Regions from separate parts of the Streptomyces sp. NPDC058955 genome, predicted to be linked through region 2. Evidence: riboswitches for the same ligand, from Rfam matches in the RefSeq annotation. Region 2 holds a riboswitch; the other holds the start of a gene.
The links. Region 2 has a riboswitch for S-adenosylmethionine ahead of thrC (threonine synthase). Riboswitches for the same ligand answer to the same signal wherever they lie in the genome.
Positions count from the first base shown of each region.

Region 1: linked by a shared signal. The riboswitch ahead of ACFW1I_RS31360 (aminotransferase class V-fold PLP-dependent enzyme) and the one ahead of thrC (threonine synthase) in region 2 are both predicted to bind S-adenosylmethionine.

Region 1 is NZ_JBHYKM010000115.1:11,672-17,538, forward strand. Features, by position in the region: gene ACFW1I_RS31360 (aminotransferase class V-fold PLP-dependent enzyme) at 1-787, opposite strand, end outside; SAM riboswitch class IV at 992-1,108, opposite strand; gene trpD (anthranilate phosphoribosyltransferase) at 1,194-2,258, opposite strand; gene ACFW1I_RS31370 (cytochrome bc complex cytochrome b subunit) at 2,390-4,015, opposite strand; gene ACFW1I_RS31375 (Rieske 2Fe-2S domain-containing protein) at 4,012-5,064, opposite strand; gene ACFW1I_RS31380 (c-type cytochrome) at 5,061-5,867, opposite strand, start outside.
Region 2 is NZ_JBHYKM010000024.1:54,361-60,227, forward strand. Features, by position in the region: gene ACFW1I_RS12540 (MoaD/ThiS family protein) at 157-435, opposite strand; gene thrC (threonine synthase) at 454-1,770, opposite strand; SAM riboswitch class I at 1,788-1,930, opposite strand; gene ACFW1I_RS12550 (glucosyl-3-phosphoglycerate synthase) at 2,052-2,993, shown strand; gene ACFW1I_RS12555 (hypothetical protein) at 3,087-4,910, shown strand; gene ACFW1I_RS12560 (trehalose-6-phosphate synthase) at 5,005-5,867, shown strand, end outside.

The DNA.
Region 1 (5,867 bases), on a different contig from region 2:
CGCCGGCCAGGTAGGGCTCGGCGGCCCGCAGCCAGTCGGCGCGGCCGGCGAGGACGCCGGAGCCGAAGGGCGCGTACAGCTTGTGCCCGGAGAAGGCGACCCAGTCCACGTCCAGGTCCTTCACCGAGACCGGGTGGTGGGGGGCGAGCTGGGCGGCGTCGAGGACGATCCGGGCGCCGTGCGCGTGGGCGGCGGCGGCCAGTTCGCGCACCGGCCACAGCTCGCCGGTCACGTTGGAGGCGCCGGTGACGCAGACCAGGGCGGGGCCGTAGGGGTCGCGGTCGGCGAGGGCCCGCTCCAGGGTCTCGACGGCCTGGGCGGGGGTGCGCGGGGCGTTGAGGTAGGTGACCCGGGCGTCCTGCCAGGGCAGCAGGGAGGCGTGGTGCTCGGTCTCGAAGACGAAGACCTGGCAGTCGGCGGGGATCACCCGGGCGAGCAGGTTGAGCGAGTCGGTGGTGGAGCGGGTGAAGACGACCTGGTCGCCGTCGCGGCAGTCGAGGAAGGCGGCGACGGTGGCGCGGCTCTGCTCGAAGAGGTCGGTGGAGAGCTGGGAGAGGTAGCCGGCGCCGCGGTGGACGCTGCCGTAGTACGGGGCGTAGGCGGCCACGTCGTCCCAGACCCGCTGGAGGGCGGGGGCGCTGGCCGCGTAGTCGAGGGCCGCGTAGGTGACCTCGCCGCCGGTGACGAGCGGGACGGTGACGTCGCGGCCGAGGACGGGCAGCGGGCCGGTGCAGCAGGCGTCGGAGTCGGCGGTCTCGGCGGCGGTGGCGTTCGGGCGTGCGGACATGGCGGTATCTCCCAGCGGTACGGGCGAGTGGCGTGAAGGACCCGCGGGGCGACGCCGACCGGCGTACCGCACACGGGTGTCGACCTCGACGCACGACGACGGAAGGGGTCGTACGGAGGGGGGAAAAGGGGCCGGAGGCCCTACCGCATTCGCTTGCTCACGAGACCGCTCCCTCGAGGACCAGGACCCCAGGGATGGCGCAGGGGTCCGCGCTTGCCGAGGACCTTGCTGTCCACGGCCTGGTCTTCACCCGGGGCACCCCGCCACGGACGGAGGGTTGCCGGACAGCCAGCCGGGGCTTGAGGGCTGTCACTCATGACCTGTTGCCGAACGTATGCCACCGCTCGCGGTCCGCGCAACCCCGTCCGCATTCCGGAACGGGGTCACGCGGACCGCGCAGCGGACCTCAGGCGTTGCTGGCGGCGATCCAGCGGTCCAGGGCCGCGCGGGCGGCGCCGGAGTCGATCGACTCGGCGGCCCGCTCGATCCCGGCCCGCAGCCGCTCCGCGAGGGTGCCCTCGCCGGGCTCCAGCGCGGTGAGCGCCGCCGCCGCGTTGAGCAGCACCGCGTCCCGCACCGGACCGGTCTCGCCGGCCAGCAGCCGGCGGGCGACGTCGGCGTTGTACGAGGCGTCGGCGCCGCGCAGCGCCTCCAGGGGCGCGTAGTCGATCCCGACGTCCTTCGGGTCGAAGACCTCCTCGCGGACGGAGCCGTCGCGGACCACCCAGACCCGGGAGGTGCCGGTGATGGTCAGCTCGTCCAGGCCGTCGTCGCCGCGGAAGACCAGGGCGGAGTTGCCGCGCTCGGCGAAGACCCCGGCGACGATCGGCGCCATCCTCGGGTCGGCGACGCCGACCGCCTGGGCCTTCACCCGGGCGGGGTTGGTGAGCGGGCCGAGCACGTTGAAGGTGGTGCGGATGCCGAGCTGGCCGCGGGCGGGGGCGACGTGCCGCAGCGAGGGGTGGAACTTCACCGCGAAGCAGATCGTGATGCCGGCCTCCTCGGCGACCTCGGCGACCCGCTGCGGGGTGAGGCCGAGGTTGATGCCGAGCTTCTCCAGGACGTCGGAGGAGCCGGACGCGGAGGACGCGGCCCGGTTGCCGTGCTTGACGACCTTGGTGCCGGTGCCGGCGACGACGATCGAGGCCATCGTGGAGATGTTGACCGTCTTGGCGCCGTCGCCGCCGGTGCCGACGATGTCGACGGCCGGACCGGGCACCTCGATCGTGTTGGCGTGCGCGTACATCGTCCGGACGAGTCCGCTGATCTCCTCGACGGTCTCGCCCTTGGCGCGCAGCGCCACCATGAAGCCGGCGATCTGGGCGTCGGTCGCCTCGCCGCTCATGATCAGGTCCATCGCCCAGGCGGTGTCGTCGGCGGTCAGGTCCCGCCCGTCGAGGAGGCCGTTCAGCAGGACGGGCCAGGAGCGGCCCGCCGTGGTAGGTCCTCCAGCGGGGGTCACAGCGCTCATGGCAGCTCCTGATGATCGTGCGTCGGATACGGGGTCCAGCCTATCCACCCCCGGGTACGGCAAAGAGCCCCGTCCATCGAATGGACGGGGCTCTCGCCGTGGCGACCTACATCAGGAGGTCGGGAAGGGGATCAGTGGTGGCCGTGGCCGCTCTGGATCTCCTTGTACTCCTCCTGGGTGGGCTTGGCGACCTGGTTGTCGTCGCCGTAGTAGCCCTTGTTGAGCTTGACCCGGAGCTTCTCCATCGCGCCGATCTTCCGCTCCACGCCGTTCTCGTCGACGGCCGGCGGCAGCTCGGCGGGCTGGTACTGCTCGTGCGCGGTGAGCTTGTACAGCTCGCCCTGGCTGAGCGGCTCGTGGACCTCGACGAACTCACCGTGCGGCAGGCGCTTGATGATGCCGGACTCGCGCCCGTGCAGCACCTTGTCCTTGTCCCGGCGCTGGAGGCCGAGGCAGATCCGCTTGGTGACGATGAACGCGATGACCGGGCCGAGGAAGAAGAAGATCCGCACGAACCAGGTGATCGAGTTGATCGACAGGTGGAAGTGGGTCGCCCAGAGGTCGTTTCCACCACCGACGAGCATGACCATGTACGCGGTGATCCAGGCGACACCGAAGGCGGTGCGCGTCGGAGCGTTGCGCGGGCGCTGCGCGATGTGGTGCTCGCGCTTGTCGCCGGTGATCCAGGACTCGATGAACGGGTAGACCGCGATCGCGGCGAGGACCGCCGGGAAGATCGCCAGCGGGATCATCACGCCGAGGACCAGCGTGTGGCCCCACAGGTTGATCTCCCAGCCCGGCATGACACGGATCAGACCCTCGGCGAAGCCCATGTACCAGTCGGGCTGGGCGCCGGTGGACACCTGGTCCGGGCGGTACGGGCCGAGCGCCCAGATCGGGTTGATCGAGGCGATCGCCGCGATGATCGCGATCACGCCGAAGACCAGGAAGAAGAAGCCTCCGGCCTTCGCCATGTACACGGGCAGCAGCGGCATGCCGACGACGTTCTTGTTCGTCCGGCCGGGGCCCTCGAAGTGCGTGTGCTTGTGGACGAACACCAGGATCAGGTGCGCGACCACCAGGCCCAGCATGATGCCGGGGAGCAGCAGCACGTGCGCCGAGTAGAACCGGGCCACGAAGTCGCCGCCGGGGAACTCGCCGCCGAAGAGGAACATCGACAGGTAGGTGCCGACGATCGGCACCGACAGGATCGCGCCCTGCATGAAGCGGACACCGGTGCCGGAGAGCAGGTCGTCCGGGAGCGAGTAGCCGGTGAAGCCGGTGAACATGCCCAGGAAGAACAGCAGGAAGCCGAACAGCCAGTTGATCTCACGCGGCTTGCGGAACGCGCCGGTGAAGAAGACGCGCATCATGTGCACGAACATGCCGGCGAGGAAGATCAGCGCCGCCCAGTGGTGGATCTGCCGGATGAGCAGACCACCGCGCACCTCGAAGGAGATGTGCATGGTCGAGTTGAACGCCTCGGACATCAGCTGTCCCTGGAGCGGGACGTACGAGCCGGCGTACTCCACCTCGTTCATCGACGGGTGGAAGAACATCGTCAGGTAGACGCCCGTCAGGATGATGATGAGGAAGCTGTAGAGGCAGATCTCGCCCAGCATGAAGGACCAGTGGTCCGGGAAGATCTTCCGCATGTTGGCCTTGGCCAGCGTGTAGATCCCCAGGCGGCCGTCGGCCCAGTCGGCGACCCGCTCACCGGCGGGGGCCTTCTTCTGCGTGTTGGTCACAGTGCTCATCCGCGCTCCCAGAATGCGGGACCGACGGGCTCGTCGAAGTCGCCGTGCGCTTCGAGGAAGCCCTTGTCGTTCACGCCGATCCGCAGCTGCGGGAGGGCGTGACCGGCCGGGCCGAAGATGACTCGGGCGCCGTCGGACAGGTCGAAGGTGGACTGGTGGCACGGGCAGAGCACGTGGTGCGTCTGCTGCTCGTACAGCGAGATCGGGCAGCCGACGTGGGTGCAGATCTTCGAGAAGGCGACGATGCCCTCGTGCGACCACTCGAGCTCGCGCTTGTCCTTGATGTCCTCCGGCTGGATCCGGACGATCATCAGGGCGGCCTTGGCGATCTCGGTCTGGAAGTTGTGGTCGTGCTCCGAGAGGCCCTCGGGCATCGCGAAGGTCAGCGACCCGACGGCGACGTCCTCGGGACGCAGCGGCTCGTGCGTGTTCATGTTGATGAGCAGCTTGCCCTTGGCCCACAGGGTGGTGCGGAGCTTGCGCTCGGGCAGCGGACCCATGTCACGCAGCAGCATCACGCCGGAGAGCGGCACCAGGGCCAGCGCACCGAAGAGCGTGTTGCGGATGAGCTTGCGGCGGCCGAAGCCGGACTCGGCGGCACCGGCCGCGAAGTCCGCCATGACCTTCGCCTTGACCTCGGGCGACGCCGCCATCGGGTGGCGCTCGTCCGCGATCTCGACGTCGGACATCAGGGTGCGGGCCCAGTGGACCGCGCCCGCGCCGATGAAGAAGAGCGCGAGACCGAGCGTCCAGCCCAGCGCGAAGTTGAGCGCGGACACGTGGCCGAAGGGCCAGATGTACACGTTCTTGTCGACCGGGAAGATCACGTACGAGGCGATGAAGCCGATGGTGGCCAGCATCGACAGCACGAACATGAAGGCGACGGCGCGCTCGGAGCGCCGGGCCGCCTTCTCGTCGATGTCCTGGACACGCGGCTTGTGGGGCGGAAGGCCCGGGTCGGCGAACGGGTTGTCCGCGACCTTCACCGCGCCGTGCGCGGTGTCCTGCCCTGCCGGCAGGTTCTCTTCTGGAATCTCTTGGGTACTCATGACTTCTTGGCCTTAGCGGTGTGGGCCGCGACCCAGATGGCAACTGCGATCAGCGCACCCAGACCGAAGATCCAGGCGAACAGGCCCTCGGAGACGGGGCCGAGGCCACCGAGCGAGAGGCCGCCCGGGCTGGGGGTCTCGTCGCCGTTGACGGCCTGGACGTACGCGATGATGTCCTTCTTCTCCTTCTCCGGCATGGTCGAGTCCGGGAAGGAAGGCATGTTCTGCGGGCCGGTCTGCATGGCCTCGTAGAGGTGCTTCGGGCTGACGCCCTCGAGGGTCGGGGCGTACTTGCCGTGGGTCAGCGCGCCGCCCTCACCGGTGAAGTTGTGGCACTGCGCGCAGTTGGTGCGGAACAGCTCGCCACCCTTGGCGATGTCGGCGCCCTCGGGGCTGTACTCGCCTTCCTTGGGCGTGATCGGGCCGGCACCGAGGGAGGCGACGTACGCCGCGAGCTGATCGATCTCAGCCTGCGTGTAGATGACCTTCTTCCTCGGGACCTGGGCACCCGGCTGCTGCGCCGGCATACGGCCGGTGCCGACCTGGAAGTCGACGGCCGCGGAGCCGACGCCGACCAGGGACGGGCCGTCAGTGGTGCCCTGACCGCCGGTTCCGTGGCAGCTGGCGCAGCCGACGGAGTAGAGCTTCTTGCCCTCCTCGATGGCGAGGGACTGGGCGGTTTCATCGGCCTTCGCCGTGCCCGCGGGCGCGAACGCGGCGTACAGCCCCCCCGTGGCCGCCAGCGCGAGAAGTAGGACGACGACCGCCGCCAGCGGATGGCGTCGTCGTGCGGAGAGCTTTTT
Region 2 (5,867 bases):
ATTCTTGTCAGGTCCGAGCCCGCCCTCATATGCGTCCGGCATGAGCGGCGGAGGGGACTTCCCCAACTCTACCGCGCTCAACCATGCAGAATTGCCCCCTCCGCTTTCTCTCGCGGAAGGGGCAATTCTGTAGCGGAGGCTACCAACAGGTAACGGTCAGCAACCGCCGGCGACGGCCGGGATGATCGAGACGCCCGCGCCGTCCGGCGTGGCGGTCTCCAGGCCCTGCTCGAAGCGGACGTCGTCGTCGTTCACGTAGACGTTCACGAAGCGGCGCAGCTTGCCCTGGTCGTCGAGGACGCGGGCGGCGATGCCGGTGTGGTTCTTCTCCAGGTCGGCGATGACCTCGGCGAGGGTCGCGCCCTCGGCGGCGACCTCGGCCTGACCGCCGGTGTAGGTGCGGAGGATGGTGGGGATGCGGACGTTCACGGCCATGGTGGCTTCACGGACCTTTCAGTGGGCCAGGCCCGCGTCGCGGAACGCGTCCAGGCTCGGGCGGATGGTGGCGGTCGCCTGAGAGCTGTCGGCCACGGCGTCCAGGGTCTTGAGCCCGTCGCCGGTGTTGAGGACGACGGTGGTGAGGTTCGGGTCGATGACGCCGGCCTCGACGAGCTTGCGCGCCACGCCGACGGTCACGCCGCCCGCCGTCTCGGCGAAGATGCCCTCGGTCCGGGCCAGCAGCTTGATCGCGTCGACGACCTGCTCGTCGTTCACGTCCTCCACCGCGCCGCCGGTGCGGCGGGCGATGTCGAGGACGTACGGGCCGTCGGCCGGGTTGCCGATCGCGAGGGACTTGGCGATGGTGTTCGGCTTCTGGGGGCGGACCACGTCGTGGCCGGCCTTGAAGGCCGCCGACACCGGGGAGCAGCCCTCGGCCTGGGCGCCGAAGATCTTGTACGGCTTGTCCTCGACCAGGCCGAGCTTGATGAGCTCCTGCAGACCCTTGTCGATCTTGGTGAGCTGGGAGCCGGAGGCGATCGGGATGACCAGCTGGTCGGGGATGACCCAGCCGAGCTGCTCGCAGATCTCGTACGCGAGCGTCTTGGAGCCCTCGCCGTAGTACGGACGCAGGTTGACGTTGACGAAGCCCCAGCCCTCGCCGAGCGGGTCGCCGATGAGCTCGGAGCAGAAGCGGTTGACGTCGTCGTAGTTGCCCTCGATGGCGACCAGGTCACCGCCGTAGACACCGGCCATGACGACCTTGCCCTGCTCCAGGTCGTGCGGGATGAAGACGCAGGAGCGGAAGCCGGCGCGGGCGGCGGCGGCGCCGACGGCGCCGGCCAGGTTGCCGGTGGAGGAGCAGGAGAGGGTGGTGAAGCCGAAGGCGCGGGCGGCCTCGATGGCCTGGGCGACGACCCGGTCCTTGAAGGAGTGGGTCGGGTTGCCGGAGTCGTCCTTGACGTAGAGCTTGCCGGGGGCGACGCCGATCTCGCGGGCGAGGTTGTCGGCCTTGACGAGCGGGGTCCAGCCGGGGTTCAGGTTCGGCTTCTCGGCGACGTCGGCGGGGACGGGCAGCAGGGGCGCGTACCGCCAGATGTTCGCGGGGCCGGCCTCGATCCGCTTCCGCAGCTCCTCGGGGTCGCCGGCCGGCAGGTCGTAGGCCACTTCGAGCGGGCCGAAACACAGCTCACAGGCGAAGATCGGGCCGAGGGCGAAGACCTCGCCGCACTCGCGGCAGGAAAGTCCGGACGCGGGACCGAGGTCGACGGCGGGGGCGGGGGCGGCGTTGTCGGCAGCGGCGGTGGCGGGTGCGACGGTCTGTACAGCCATGGAGGCGAGGCCCTTTCTCCTCATCTTCCTCACGGCGCATTTCGCCATGAGACGGATTTGGCACCTTCCCTAGCCGGGGGCCTCGCTGGCGCAAGACAAACCGACTGGAGGGTTGCCGGGGCTTCAACGGGCCGTATCCCTCTGCCCCTCTGGATGAGCGGTATTCGATTGTGGGACGCGGGTGGGACCCCGACATGCATCGGGCCTCCGCGTTGTTCAAGACTGTAACCGAAGGCTTCGAAGGTGGAGACGGTCGTCCGATCCGCGAGATGGAGATCACGTTGCTGGAAGAAGTGGAGCGCTGGCTGACCCGGCGGTCCTGGTCCGTGTCCGACCGGCCCCTGGAGCGGGTGCTCGCCGCCAAGCGGGGGACGACGGTCAGCGTGGTGCTGCCCGCGCTGAACGAGGAGGCGACCGTCGGGGACATCGTCAGCGTGATCCGGCGCGAGCTGATGACCGAGGCGGTGCCGCTGGTGGACGAGCTGGTGGTGATCGACTCGGGCTCCACGGACCGCACGGCCGAGGTCGCGGCGGCGGCCGGCGCGCGGGTGGTCGCGCGGGACGACATACTCCCCCGGATCCCGGCCGTCCCGGGCAAGGGCGAGGTCCTGTGGCGCTCACTCATGGTGACGAGCGGGGACGTGGTCTGCTTCGTCGACGCGGACCTGCGGGACTTCTCGGCGGACTTCGTGACGGGGATCGTGGGCCCGCTGCTCACGGACCCGGACGTGGACTTCGTGAAGGCGATGTACGACCGCCCGTTCGGAGACACCCCTGGTCAGGGCGGACGCGTGACGGAACTGGTGGCGCGCCCGCTGCTCAATCTGCACTGGCCGCGGCTGGCCGGCTTCGTCCAGCCGCTGGGCGGCGAGTACGCGGCGCGCCGCTCGCTGCTCGAACGGCTCCCCTTCCCCGTCGGTTACGGAGTGGAGCTGGGCCTGCTCGTCGACGCGCTGCACACGGTGGGCCTGGACGCGCTCGCGCAGGTGGACGTGGGCGTGCGCAAGCACCGGCACCAGGACGGCCGGGCGCTGGGCCGGATGGCGGCGGCGATCTACCGGACGGCGCAGCTGCGGCTCTCCCGCGGCCATCTCGTACGCCCCCGGCTGACCCAGTTCGAGCGGGGGCCGGAGGGCTTCGAGCCGCGGACGTACGCGGTGGACACGGAGGAGCGCCCGCCGATGGCCGAGATCACGGAGTACGCGCAGCGGCGCGTGGCCTGACCGGGGCGGCGACGGGGCCGCGGTCGAGGAGCGAGCGCACCGCCGCGTGGCGTAACGCCCGTAGATGATGCGTTTTGCCTACATTGCCCTTTTATGCGCTTCGTACGATCTCACCCCGCCCGGGTGCTCGCGGCGGGCCTCCTCGCCGCGACCGCCCTCCCGCTGGCGGCGGCCGGACCGGCCGCCGCCGATGTCGTCGAACCCTTCGGGCAGCGGTACCAGGAGTCCCTGTACGGGGACTTCACCACCCTCGGCAACACCGTCATGGGCTGCCCGACCGCCCCCGCCGACCTGGCGGCCCGCTGCGCCGCCGCCACCAGGGGCGAGGGCGCCGACAACAACAACGCCTTCGTCATGCGGCGCCTCGACACCGACGGCACCGGCGGCGACCACGGCTCCAGCACCGGCCGGGTCCGGATCCCCGAGGGCGCGGAGGTGGCGTACGCCCGGCTCTCCTGGGGCGGCAACGACGGCACGTACCGGGGACCCAGCGGGGCGCCGCTGAACCGCTGCGACATCTCCGGCGCGGACGTCGAGCGCTCCCCCGGCGACCCGGCGACCACGGCCCCGCTGCTCACGGTCGGCGGGAAGCCGGCCGCGCCGGTCTCGATCGACAGCATGGTCGTCGACCCGGCCGACACCAGCGGGCCGCACTACTACACGGGCGAGTCCGACGTGACCGCCGCCTTCGCGGGCGTCTCGGGGACGGGCGCGCCGGTGGCGGTCGGCGTGGGCGGGGTGTGGGCGCCGAACGGCAAGGGCTGCGTCGCCGGCTGGTCCCTCACCGTCGTCCACCGCTTCCCGGGCCCCGACCCCGTGAAGGCCCCGGAGCGGCGCTCCGTGCACGTCTACGGCGGGCACGTGCTCCAGCGCTCGACCTCCCCGGCCACCACGATCACGGTGGACGGCTTCCACCGCTCCCCGGGGCAGGCGCGGGCGAGCGTGACGGCGTACGAGGGCGACTGGAACACGCCCGGCGACACGTTCCTCGTGGACGGGAAGAACGTCACCGAGGCCCACACGGGCAACGGCGACAACTTCTTCGTCAGCGAGGACGACGGCGCGGTCTCCCCCGACCTCACCGACAACCTGTCCATCGACGCGAAGGACTTCGACGTCCCGGAGGACGCGATCCCGGTCGGCGCGACCTCGGCGGAGCTGACCTTCGCCACCAAGGGCGACACCTACGTACCCTCCGGGCTCGCCTTCTCGGTGCCGGTGCCGGACCTGGAGGTGACCAAGACGGCGCACCCGCGCACGGTGAAGCCGGGCGACACCCTCACGTACACGATCACCGCGAAGAACGTCAGCGGGCTCGATTACCCGGACGCCTCCTTCGCCGACGACCTGACCGGCACCCTCGACGACGCCGCCTACGCGGGCGACGCGAGGGCGGACCTCGGGAAGCTCACGTACGAGAAACCGCGGATCCGCTGGAGCGGTGACATCCCGGCCGGGAAGACGGCCACCGTGACGTACTCGGTGACCGTGAAGGACCCGGCCACCGGGGACGGGAAGGTCCGCAACGCGGTCCAGGTGACCTCCCCGCGCTCCAACTGCGGCCAGGGCAGCGAGGACCCGGCGTGCGCGGTGGCCCCGGTGGTGGAGACGCCGACGGCGTCCCCGTCCCCGTCCCCGTCCTCCTCGTCACCGACGCCGACCCCGACGCCGTCGACACAGACGCAGACGCCGACACCGACGGCCGAGCCCACCGACCCGACCACCTCACCCTCCGCGACCACCGCCGTGGCGCCGGCCCCGGGGCCGGGTCCGGGCCACGGCACCGCGGGAGGCGGCGGCTCGATGGCCGAGACCGGCGGCAACGGGGAGCGGCTGTGGCTGCTCGGCGCGCTGGCGGTCGTCCTCGCGGCGACGGGTCTGGTGGCGAAGGCGGCGATGCGCGGCCGACGCAGCTGACGCGGGCTGACCTGCGACGCGACACAGCGTGGCCGGATCCACGCGTCTCGTATACGTACGTTTGAGCGTTTACGGGACGGGCTAGGTTCGCCACATGGTTTCCGTACTCGTGGCATCCAACCGGGGGCCCGTCTCGTACACGCTCGGTGACGACGGCACGCTCTCCTCCCGCAGGGGCGGGGGCGGCCTCGTCTCCGGCCTGAGCGCCGTGGACTCCCAGGACAGCCTCTGGGTGTGCGCGGCGCTCGGCGACGGCGACCGCGAGGCCGTCCGGCGCGGCGTCGCCGAGCCCGGGGTGCGGATGCTGGACATCGACCCGGAGGTGTACGCGGACGCGTACAACGGCATCGCGAACTCGATGCTCTGGTTCCTCCACCACCACCTGTACGACATCCCGCGCGAGCCCGTCTTCGACGCCGAGTTCCGCCGCCGCTGGGAGTCGTACCGCGCCTACAACCGCGCCTTCGCCGAGGCGCTGGCCGCCGAGGCCGGCGAGGGCGCGGCGGTCCTGGTGCAGGACTACCACCTGGCGCTGGTCCCCGGGATGCTCCGGGAGCTCCGCCCCGACCTCAGGATCGGCCACTTCACCCACACCCCGTGGGTGTCGTCCGAGTACCTGCGGATGGTGCCGGACGACATCACCGAGGAGCTGCTGTGGGGCATGCTCGGCGCGGACGAGCTCGGTTTCCACACCTGGGGATGGGCGTCGTACTTCATCGGCTGCTGCTCCCAGCGGGACGACTCCACCGGCATGGCGCAGGGCGTCTGGCCGAGCGGCGACCCCTGGTACGGGGTGGAGTGGCGGCGGTACGGCGTCGGGAAGGGCCGCACCCGGGTCCAGGTGTACGCGCTCGGCGTCGACGGCGACGACCTGCGGGCCCTCGCCCACCGCCCCCAGGTCGACGAGCGGCTGGCCCGCCTCCGCGAGGAGGTCGGGGACCGGAAGACCATCGTCCG